Regions from separate parts of the Inquilinus sp. Marseille-Q2685 genome, predicted to be linked through region 1. Evidence: riboswitches for the same ligand, from Rfam matches in the RefSeq annotation. Region 1 holds a riboswitch; each other region holds the start of a gene.
What was found. A riboswitch is a leader RNA that binds a small molecule or an ion and turns the genes downstream of it on or off. The one in region 1 is predicted to bind thiamine pyrophosphate.
Positions count from the first base shown of each region.

Region 1 (3,269 bases):
CCAGGCGTCGCCCCGGATCTGGATGCCGGAGACGGCGCGGGCATAGGGCACGCATTCCTCCGGCGCGTTGGCGGTGACGTAGCGGGCGACTCCGCTGCCGGTCGGGTTGCGCACGATCTCGCGCCCCCCGCCACAGGCGGTCAGGGCCAGCGCGATCGACAGCACCCAGGCATGTCGCAGCATCTGCCTCCTCGCCCAATAAATCAGGAAATCACCCCAATTTGTTGGAATGTAGGTATTTTTAGGATTCTGGTCAAGATCGAGACGAGACGGCTTTCCCTGTCTTTGCCGTCGATGCCGGGCCGTTGCGGCCAGCTCGGAGCGTCAGAGCTTGTAGACGTCAAACGGGAGGGCCTGGAACGAGGCTTGAAGAGAGCACAGCGTATCTTCATGTCCTCGGAAGAGAGCGACGGGTTTGATGGTCCGGCCTTCCTTGAAGATCGAGACCGAACGCGTGTAGGCCATGCCGCCATGCTCGAGCCAGACGTACCAGACCTTTCGCGGAGGCAGGCTCGGGTGGGACCGGGTCTCTACGGAAAAGCCGCGGATGAAGCGGCGCCAAGCCAGCGGCTTTCCGGGTTCGACGGAATCGGTGAGCTGCCATTTGGCGTCCCGCGGCGCGATGATGTCCGGCAGCTCCGCACGCAGGCGATCTGCTGGCTCCCCGGGTTCGAGCGCCGCCGCGATGCTGCGCCAGATCGGCTCGGGCATGGCCTCCAGCGAGTCGAACCGCCGGACCTTGGCCCCGTCGTCCTGCGGCGGGCAGCCCACCTCCGGGCTTTGGTAGGAGGGGCCGGCCCGGGCCGGCGACACGGCCAGTACGGCAAGGATCGCGACTGCAAGGCCACCCCGCAAAGACATCCCCACCTGAACCCCAGCTTTGTCCGGGCCGATCATGGCATGAGGGCCGGACGTGGCCAATGGACCGCCCCGGCACACGGCCCGGCTTGACATCCCCTCCCCGGGCGCGCTCTGATCGGGGCGTTCCGAGGGGAGCTCCGGTAGGGAGCTGAGACACCACACCATTCGCGACGTGGGAACCCTTCGAACCTGATCCGGGTCGTGCCGGCGTAGGGAATGGAACCACATGCGCGCTCAGCCGCTCTCTTTCCAGCTTTCCGTCCTTGGCACGCCCTCAATCCGTCCGATCGAGGAGGCCGTGGATGCCCAAGGACGCCATCCCCACAACCGTCACCACCGGCCCGCTGCCGGCGTCGCGCAAGGTCCATGTTCCCGGTGAGCGCCACCCCGACCTGCGCGTCGCCATGCGCGAGATCGTGCTGTCGCCCGAATCCGGCGAGCCGCCGCTGCGCGTCTACGACGCCTCCGGCCCCTACACCGACCCGGCGGCGCTGATCGACATCGGCACCGGCCTGCCCGCGCTGCGGGCTGGCTGGATCGCCGCCCGCGGCGATGTCGAGGCCTATGACGGCCGCACCGTGCGGCCGGAGGATGACGGCCGCCGCCCCGGCGAGGCGGCGAACCTGTTCGAGTTCCCGCGCGGCGACCGGCGCCCCCTGCGGGCCCGCGGCGGCACCGCGGTGACGCAGATGGCCTATGCCCGCGCCGGCATCGTGACGCCGGAGATGGAGTATGTCGCGATCCGCGAGAATCTCGGCCGCGAGCGGGCTAGGGAGCAGGCGGCCCGCGACGGTGAGAGCTTCGGCGCCGCGATCCCGGACTATGTCACGCCGGAATTCGTGCGCGACGAGGTGGCACGGGGCCGGGCGATCATCCCGTCCAACATCAACCATCCGGAATCCGAGCCGATGGCGATCGGCCGCAACTTCCTGGTGAAGATCAACGCCAATATCGGCAACTCGGCCGTCACCTCCTCGATCGCGGAGGAGGTGGAGAAGATGGTGTGGGCGATCCGCTGGGGCGCCGACACGGTGATGGACCTGTCGACCGGCCGCAACATTCACACAACCCGCGAATGGATCCTGCGCAATTCCCCCGTGCCGATCGGCACGGTGCCGATCTACCAGGCGCTGGAGAAGGTCGGCGGCGTGGCCGAGGACCTGACCTGGGAGATCTTCCGCGACACGCTGATCGAGCAGGCGGAGCAGGGGGTGGACTACTTCACCATCCATGCCGGCGTGCGGCTGCCCTATATCCCGCTGACGGCGAAGCGGGTGACCGGCATCGTCAGCCGCGGCGGCTCGATCATGGCGAAGTGGTGCCTGGCGCATCACCGCGAGAGCTTCCTCTACACCCATTTCCGCGAGATCTGCGCGATCATGCGGGCCTATGACGTGGCCTTCTCGCTGGGCGACGGGCTCCGCCCCGGCTCGATCGCCGACGCCAACGACGCCGCCCAGTTCGCCGAGCTGGAGACGCTGGGCGAGCTGACCAAGGTGGCGTGGGAGCACGACGTCCAGGTCATGATCGAAGGCCCCGGCCACGTGCCGATGCACAAGATCAAGGCGAACATGGACAAGCAGCTGGCAGCCTGCGGCGAGGCGCCGTTCTACACGCTCGGGCCCCTCACCACCGACATCGCGCCGGGCTACGACCACATCACCTCGGGCATCGGCGCCGCGATGATCGGCTGGTTCGGCACCGCCATGCTCTGCTACGTCACGCCGAAGGAGCATCTCGGCCTGCCGGACCGCGACGACGTGAAGACCGGCGTCGTCACCTACAAGATCGCGGCCCATGCCGCCGACCTGGCCAAGGGCCATCCGGCGGCGCAGCTGCGCGACGACGCCCTGTCCCGCGCCCGGTTCGAGTTCCGCTGGCGCGACCAGTTCCACCTGTCGCTCGACCCGGACACGGCGCTCGCCTACCACGACGAGACGCTGCCGGCGGAAGGTGCAAAGACGGCGCATTTCTGCTCGATGTGCGGGCCGAAATTCTGCTCGATGAAGATCACACAGGAGATCCGTGCCTCGGCCGAGGCGGGGATGGAGGAGATGGCGGCGCGGTTCCGCGATGGCGGCGGGGAGATCTACCGCGCCGCCGAGTGACCGCTGCCGGCGGTCCGCACCGAGATGAAAATCATTCTTGGTGCGCGCCGAGACCGCCGGTATAGGACTCGCAGCGGAATTTGACCGCTGGCGGCCCGGGGCGGGCGTTCCGTCCCGGGCCGCCGTCGACGGCGTGACGGCGCTCGGCGCGGGGAGATTTTGATGGCAGCCCTTTCCGAACACGCGGCCAAGGCCGGCCGGATGACCCGGTTCCTGGTGCAGCGCCGGTTCCAGCGCGTCGCGTGGCGGGACTGGGTGGCCGATCGGATCGCCGGCCGGATCGGGCGCGGTCCGGTCGCC
Region 1 is NZ_CAKAKL010000001.1:1,604,240-1,607,508, reverse strand. It holds gene LG391_RS07650 (CHAP domain-containing protein) at 1-183, opposite strand, end outside; gene LG391_RS07645 (hypothetical protein) at 325-897, opposite strand; TPP riboswitch at 980-1,095, shown strand; gene thiC (phosphomethylpyrimidine synthase ThiC) at 1,164-2,969, shown strand; gene LG391_RS07635 (phytanoyl-CoA dioxygenase family protein) at 3,132-3,269, shown strand, end outside.

Region 2 (3,269 bases), 1.1 Mb from region 1:
GTTGCCGAAGCGGGGCGAGGTCGTCGTCTTCAGGCGACCGGATGGCGATGGCAAGGCGATGTTTCGCGTGATTGGCCTGCCGGGAGACAAGATCGCCGTGAATTCGGGACAGCTGACCCTGAACGGCATCAGAGTTGCCCGGGCTCCTCAAGGGACGATCAGAAGGCAAGTTCCCGAGCGATGGGAAACTTTGAGCGTATACTCCGAGACGCTCCCGGAGGGCCTATCTTATGAAGTCGCGGAATCCCCTACACCCGGCCGTTTCGACGAGATTCCGGAGACGGCAGTTGCAGCAGGAGCCATATATGTCTTGGGAGACAATCGCGACTATGCCGACGACAGCCGCTCTGCGCAGTTGGGGGATATCCCGCTCGATCACATCGTCGGCCGCGTCGTGTTCCGGCTGCGGCCCGATCCCAGCTGGCTGGTGCCGCCGGAGACGGTTCCCGGGCTCGGCTGAGCCCGGGAACGCGATCATCAGTCGCGCGGCTGAGCAACGGTGCGGAGATAGGGCTTGAGGGTCTTGAAGCCGGCCGGGAACTTCTGTTTCGCCTCCTCGTCCGAGACCGAGGTGACGATGATGACGTCCTCGCCGTTCTTCCAGTCGGCCGGCGTCGCCACCTTGTGCTTGGCGGTCAGCTGCAGCGAGTCGATCACCCGCAGGATCTCGTCGAAGTTGCGCCCGGTGGTCATCGGGTAGGAGATCACCAGCTTGATCTTCTTGTCCGGCCCGATGACGTAGACGTTGCGCACGGTCTGGTTGTTGACCGCGGTGCGGCCTTCCGAGGTGGTGCCGGCATCGGCCGGCAGCATGCCGTAGAGCTTGGAGACGACGAGCTCGGAATCGCCGATCACCGGGAAGTTCGGGGCGACACCTTGCGTCTCCTTGATGTCCTGGGCCCAGCTCTCATGCCGGTCGACCGGGTCGGCGCTGAGGCCGATCACCTTGACGTTGCGCTTGTCGAATTCGGGCTTCAGCTTGGCCACGGCGCCGAGCTCGGTGGTGCACACCGGGGTGAAGTCCTTGGGATGCGAGAAGAGCACGCCCCAGGACGAGCCGAGCCAGTCGTGGAAGCGGATCCGCCCCTCGGTGGTCTCGACTTCGAAATCGGGCGCGTCCTCACCAATCGCGAGCGGACCGGCCATTTTTACCTCCAATTAGCGTTAATTGCGGAATTTTACCGCGCCGTGAGATCGGTGTCATCAGGAGCATCATCTTCGACAAAAACGATCTCCGGCTCCGGCGCGGGATCGTCGATCTCCGGGAAGTCCTTGTTCAACGGCTTCATCGTCCTGAGCAGGGCCACAAGTCCGCACTCGTTCATGGGCTCCTCCCCGGCCATGCAGGAGACATGTGCCATCGGATGCCTTGCCGCAAGACCTCCAAATGGTCGCTCCAACCAAACGGGCCCGCGTTGACAGGGCGGTCGCTCGACCCGATGATGCGCGCGTCTTGCCGGGGTGCCCGAACGGGGGCTGAGAGGCGTGTCAGCGCCAACCCGACGAACCTGATCCGGGTCATGCCGGCGAAGGGAGAACGAGACGGCGCCTCAGGCATCGGCAGGTTCCCTTTCCGCCCGGCTGCGCCCCGCGGAGGAACAAGATGCGCCTGATTGCCGCCGTCCTGCTGACGGCCCTGACCTCCGCCGTCGCCGGGCCGGCCGCGGCCGAGACCCCGGTGCTCAAGGTTTACACCTATGAATCCTTCACCGCCGAATGGGGGCCGGGGCCGCAGGTGAAGAAGGCCTTCGAGGCCGAATGCGGCTGCACGGTCGAGTTCACCTCGGTCGAGGACGGCGTCGCCCTGCTGTCGCGGCTGAAGCTGGAGGGCAAGTCGACCCAGGCCGATGTCGTGCTGGGCTTCGACACCAACCTGACCGCCGAGGCGGCGGCGACCGGGCTGTTCGCGCCGCACGGCATGACGCTGGACGGTTTGTCGCTGCCGGTCGCCTGGACCGACCCGGTCTTCGTGCCCTTCGACTGGAGCTATTTCGCCTTCGTCTACGACAAGACGAAGGTGCCGAACCCGCCGAAGAGCCTGCACGACCTGGTCGAGAGCAGCGACCTTGAGCTGACCATCCAGGATCCGCGCACCAGCACGCCGGGCCTCGGCCTGCTGCTCTGGGTCAAGCAGGTCTATGGCGACAAGGCGCCGGAGGCCTGGGCGAAGCTGAAGCCGCGCATCCTCACCGTCACCCCGGGCTGGAGCGAGAGCTACGGCCTGTTCCGCAAGGGCGAGGTGCCGATGACCTTCAGCTACCTGACCTCGCCGCCCTATCACGTGATCGCCGAGAACGACGGCAATGTCGGCGCCGCGGTGTTCAGCGAGGGCAACTACCTGCAGGTCGAGGTCGCGGCCAAGCTCGCCTCCTCGAAGCATCCCGAACTGGCCGACAAATTCCTCGCCTTCATGCTGAGCCCGGCCTTCCAGGACCTGCTGCCGACGACGCAGTGGATGTACCCGGCGGTGACGCCGAAGGCCGGGCTGCCCGACGCCTACAAGGCGCTGCCGGCCCCGGCCAAGGCGCTGCTGTATCCGCCGGAGGAGGTCGCGGCCAACCGCGCCGCCTGGATCGCCGAATGGCTGCAGGCGACCAGCCGTTGAGCCAGCGTAGGTTGGATTCGCGGCACGCGAACCCAACATCCCGCGACGGCGCCGGCCTGTTGGGTTCGCCGTGGCGGACCCAACCTGCGGCGAATCGGATCGCATCGCTCCCCGGCCTCCTCGCGCTCCTCGCCATCCTGGCGCTGATCGCCACCGCGGCGACCGGCCTGATCCGCGCCGCCACCGAGTTCGACCTGCTGTCCGTCTGGGCCGATCCCTATCTCTGGTCGGTGCTGCGCTTCACGGCGCTGCAGGCCGGGCTGTCGGCGCTGATCAGCGTCGCCATCGCCATCCCGGTCGCCCGCGCCCTGTCGCGCCGCCGCTTTCCCGGCCGCACCCTGCTGCTGCGCCTGTTCGGCCTGCCGATGATCGTGCCGGCGGTGGCCGGCGCCTTCGGCATCCTGACGGTGTTCGGCCGCTCCGGCCTGCTCGCCGACCTGTTCGCGGCGCTGGGGCTGACCATCCGGCCGAACATCTACGGCCTGACCGGCATCCTGCTGGCCCACGTCTTCTTCAACATGCCCTTCGCCGTGCGCGTGCTGCTCTCGGCCTGGGGCACGATCCCGGCCGAGAGCTGGCGCCTGGCGTCGATGCTGGGGCTGCGCGGCGCCGACCTGTTCCGCCTGGTCGAATGGCCGATGCTGCGGCGCCAGCTGCCCGGCCT
Region 2 is NZ_CAKAKL010000001.1:485,971-489,239, forward strand. It holds gene lepB (signal peptidase I) at 1-460, shown strand, start outside; gene LG391_RS02260 (peroxiredoxin) at 478-1,146, opposite strand; gene LG391_RS02265 (hypothetical protein) at 1,179-1,325, opposite strand; TPP riboswitch at 1,448-1,552, shown strand; gene thiB (thiamine ABC transporter substrate binding subunit) at 1,604-2,605, shown strand; gene thiP (thiamine/thiamine pyrophosphate ABC transporter permease) at 2,665-3,269, shown strand, end outside.
Region 2: it holds a riboswitch for thiamine pyrophosphate, as region 1 does, so the genes downstream of both, thiB (thiamine ABC transporter substrate binding subunit) here and thiC (phosphomethylpyrimidine synthase ThiC) in region 1, are expected to answer to the same signal.

Region 3 (3,269 bases), on a different contig from region 1:
GCAGCACCGCGATGTGGTCGGTGATGGTCTTGGCGTTGGACGGGCCGACGCCGATGTTGACCATGGTGATGCCGGAATGGTCCGGCCGGGTCAGGTGGTAGGCCGGCATCTGCGGCAGCCGCGCCGCCGGGGTGCCGCGGGCCCGCCCGCCGGGCATGGTGACGCGGTCGCCCGGCTCGATGAAGGCGTCGTAGCCGCCACCGTCACCCTGCATCAGCTCATAAGCGATGCGGATGAACTCGTCGATGTAGAATTGGTAGTTCGTGAACAGGACGAAGTTCTGGAAGTGCTCGCAGCCGGTGGCGGTGTAGTGCTTCAGCCGGAACAGCGAATAATCCGCCCGCGGCGCCGTGAACAGGGCCAGCGGGTGCGGCTCGTCCGGCGGGATCACGGCAGTGCCGTTGACGATGCTGTCGTCCATCATCGCCAGGTCCGGCAGGTCGAACACCGCCCGCATGTGCAGCATGCGCTCGCGGGTCAGGTCGCCCTCGACATGCATGCCGTCGGGGAAGGCGAAATGGATCGGGATCGGCGTGTCGCTGACCCCGACCTCGACCGGGACGTGGTGATTGTGGATCAGCTGGCCGATCTGCTCGGTCAGGTAGCGGTGGAACAGCGACGGCCGGGTGATGGTGGTGGAGAAGGTGCCCGGCCGGTCGACGAAGCCGTAGGACAGGCGCGTGTCGGCCCGGCTGAAATCCTCCACCCGGACCGTGAGGTAGGGATAGCAGGCGCGCACCCGCCTCGCCGGCTCCTCGCCGCGGGAATAGGCGCGGAAGGCGTCACGCAGCAGGCCGGTGTTGGCGTCGTAGATCGCGTGCAGCCGGGCCACCGCCTCGGCCGCGTCGCGGAACTGCTCGGGGGCGAAGGTCTGGGCGGTCTTGCTCATGCCTCGACTCCCATCAGCGACCGGCCGAACTGGTCGGCGTCGAAGGGTCGCAGGTCGTCGATGCTCTCGCCGACGCCGATCGCGTGCACCGGCAGGCCGAAGCGCTCGGCCAGCGCCACCAGAACGCCGCCGCGGGCGCTGCCGTCCAGCTTGGTCAGGATCAGGCCGGTGACCGAGACCATGTCGCGGAACACCTCGACCTGGCTGTGCGCGTTCTGGCCGGTGGTGGCGTCCAGCACCAGCAGCACGTCGTGCGGCGCCTCGGGGTCGATCTTCTTCAGCACGCGGACGATCTTGGCCAGCTCGGCCATCAGATTGTCCTTGTTCTGCAGCCGGCCGGCGGTGTCGATCAGCAGCACGTCGCGGCCCTCGGCCCGGGCCCGGGTCAGCGCGTCGAAGGCCAGGCCGGCGGCGTCGGCGCCGGGATTGGCCGTGACCACCGGGCAGCCGGAGCGCTCGCCCCAGACCTGCAGCTGATGCACCGCGGCGGCGCGGAAGGTGTCGCCGGCCGCGATCATCACGGAGCGGCCTTCCTCCCGCCACTGCTTGGCCAGCTTGCCGATGGTCGTGGTCTTGCCGGTGCCGTTCACCCCGACCACCAGTACCACCTGCGGCTTCCGGCCGGGCGAAAGGGTCAGGGGCCTGGCCACCGGGCGCAGGATCTGCGCCACATGGTCGGCCAAGGCGCGCCGGACCTCGTCGCCCGACACCTCCTTGCCGAAGCGGGTCCGGGCCAGCTCGGCGGTCAGCTTGGCGGCGGTGGCCGGGCCCAGATCGGCCTGGATCAGCAGCTCCTCCAGCTCCTCCAGCGTCGCATCGTCCAGCTTGCGCTTGGTGAAGATGCTGGTGATGCCTTCGGTCAGCTTGGCGGAGGAGCGCGAGAGCCCCTCCTTCAGTCGGGTGAACCACCCTTTTTTTGGCGCCCCTGCGCCGTTATCGGTCATCGGGTCTGTCATGCGCGCTTCTTAACACGCCGTGTGTGACCTCCGTAAGTCGGCCGGGCGCGGGGCAGGGGTGCCCTGGGGCGGGTCACAAAAAAGGGGTTGCAACCCGCCCGCCTCCGGGACTGAAATGGCGGCATCGGCTGGGGTGCCCGTCGTCATGGCGGGCTGAGATCATACCCATCGAACCTGACCTGGATCATGCCAGCGGAGGGAGCCTGAGATGACCGGCATTCCGATTCCGTCCCTTTTGCAGGCCGACTCCGTCGGCCCGACGCCTTTGCGCGGCGCAAGACCGCGCGTCGCCGTCATCGGCGCCGGGGTCAACGGCCTGGCCATCGGCTGGCGCCTGGCCCGCGCCGGCTGCCCCGTCGACGTCTATGACCGCGGGCCGGTCGGACGCGAGGCCAGCTGGGCCGCCGCCGGCATGCTCGCCGCCGGGCTCGAGGCCGAGCCGGGGGAGGAGGCGCTGTTCGGCTTGTGCCGCCGCGCCCAGGAGCTCTGGCCCGGCTTCGCCCGGGAGGTCGAGGCCGCGTCGGCCCGGCCCGTGGGCTATCGCGACGAGGGCACGCTGGCCGTGGCCCTGACCCGCGACGACGCGGCGGAGCTGCGCTTCTCCGCCGATTACCAGGCGAAGCTCGGGGTCGAGCTGAACTGGCTGACCGGCGCCGAGCTGCTGCGGCGCGAGCCGATGCTGCGGCCCGGCCTCGCCGCCGCGGTGCACAGCCCGGCCGACCATCAGGTCGACAACCGGTGGCTGGTCCCGGCCCTGGCCGAGGCGCTGCGCCGCGCCGGCGGCGGGCTGCACGACCATGCGGCGGTCGAGTCCGTCATCCTGGACCACGGCCGCGCCGGCGGCGTGGTGGTGGCCGGCGAGGTGCTTTCGGCCGATGCCGTGGTGCTGGCCGCCGGCGCCTGGTCGGGCGGCATCCCGGGGATCCCGCGTGAGGCGCTGCCGCCGGTGCGGCCGGTGAAGGGCCAGATGCTGGCGCTGCAGATGGACCCGGCGGCGCCGCTGCTGCGCCATGTGCTGTGGGCCGGCAAGGCCTATCTGGTGCCGCGGCTGGACGGCCGGCTGATCGTCGGCGCCACGGTGGAGGAGCGCGGCTTCGACACCACCGTCACCGCCGGCGGCATGCTGTCGCTGCTCGACGCCGCCTGGCGGGCCCTGCCGGGGATCGAGGAGCTGCCGCTGATCGAGAGCTGGGCCGGGCTGCGCCCCGGCAGCCGCGACGACGCGCCGGTGCTCGGCCCCTCGGCGATCGAGGGGCTGGTCTTCGCCACCGGCCATCACCGCAACGGCATCCTGTTGCTGCCGGCGACGGTCGAGGCGGTGGCCGGCACCATCCTCGACGGCCGCCTGCCGGAGGCGGCGGAGCCGTTCCGGATCGACCGCTTCACCCGGATCGCGGAGGCGGCGCAATGAGCGTGCCAGGGAC
Region 3 is NZ_CAKAKL010000006.1:141,922-145,190, reverse strand. It holds gene LG391_RS24600 (AMP nucleosidase) at 1-889, opposite strand, end outside; gene ftsY (signal recognition particle-docking protein FtsY) at 886-1,833, opposite strand; TPP riboswitch at 1,965-2,063, shown strand; gene thiO (glycine oxidase ThiO) at 2,054-3,256, shown strand; gene thiS (sulfur carrier protein ThiS) at 3,253-3,269, shown strand, end outside.
Region 3: it holds a riboswitch for thiamine pyrophosphate, as region 1 does, so the genes downstream of both, thiO (glycine oxidase ThiO) here and thiC (phosphomethylpyrimidine synthase ThiC) in region 1, are expected to answer to the same signal.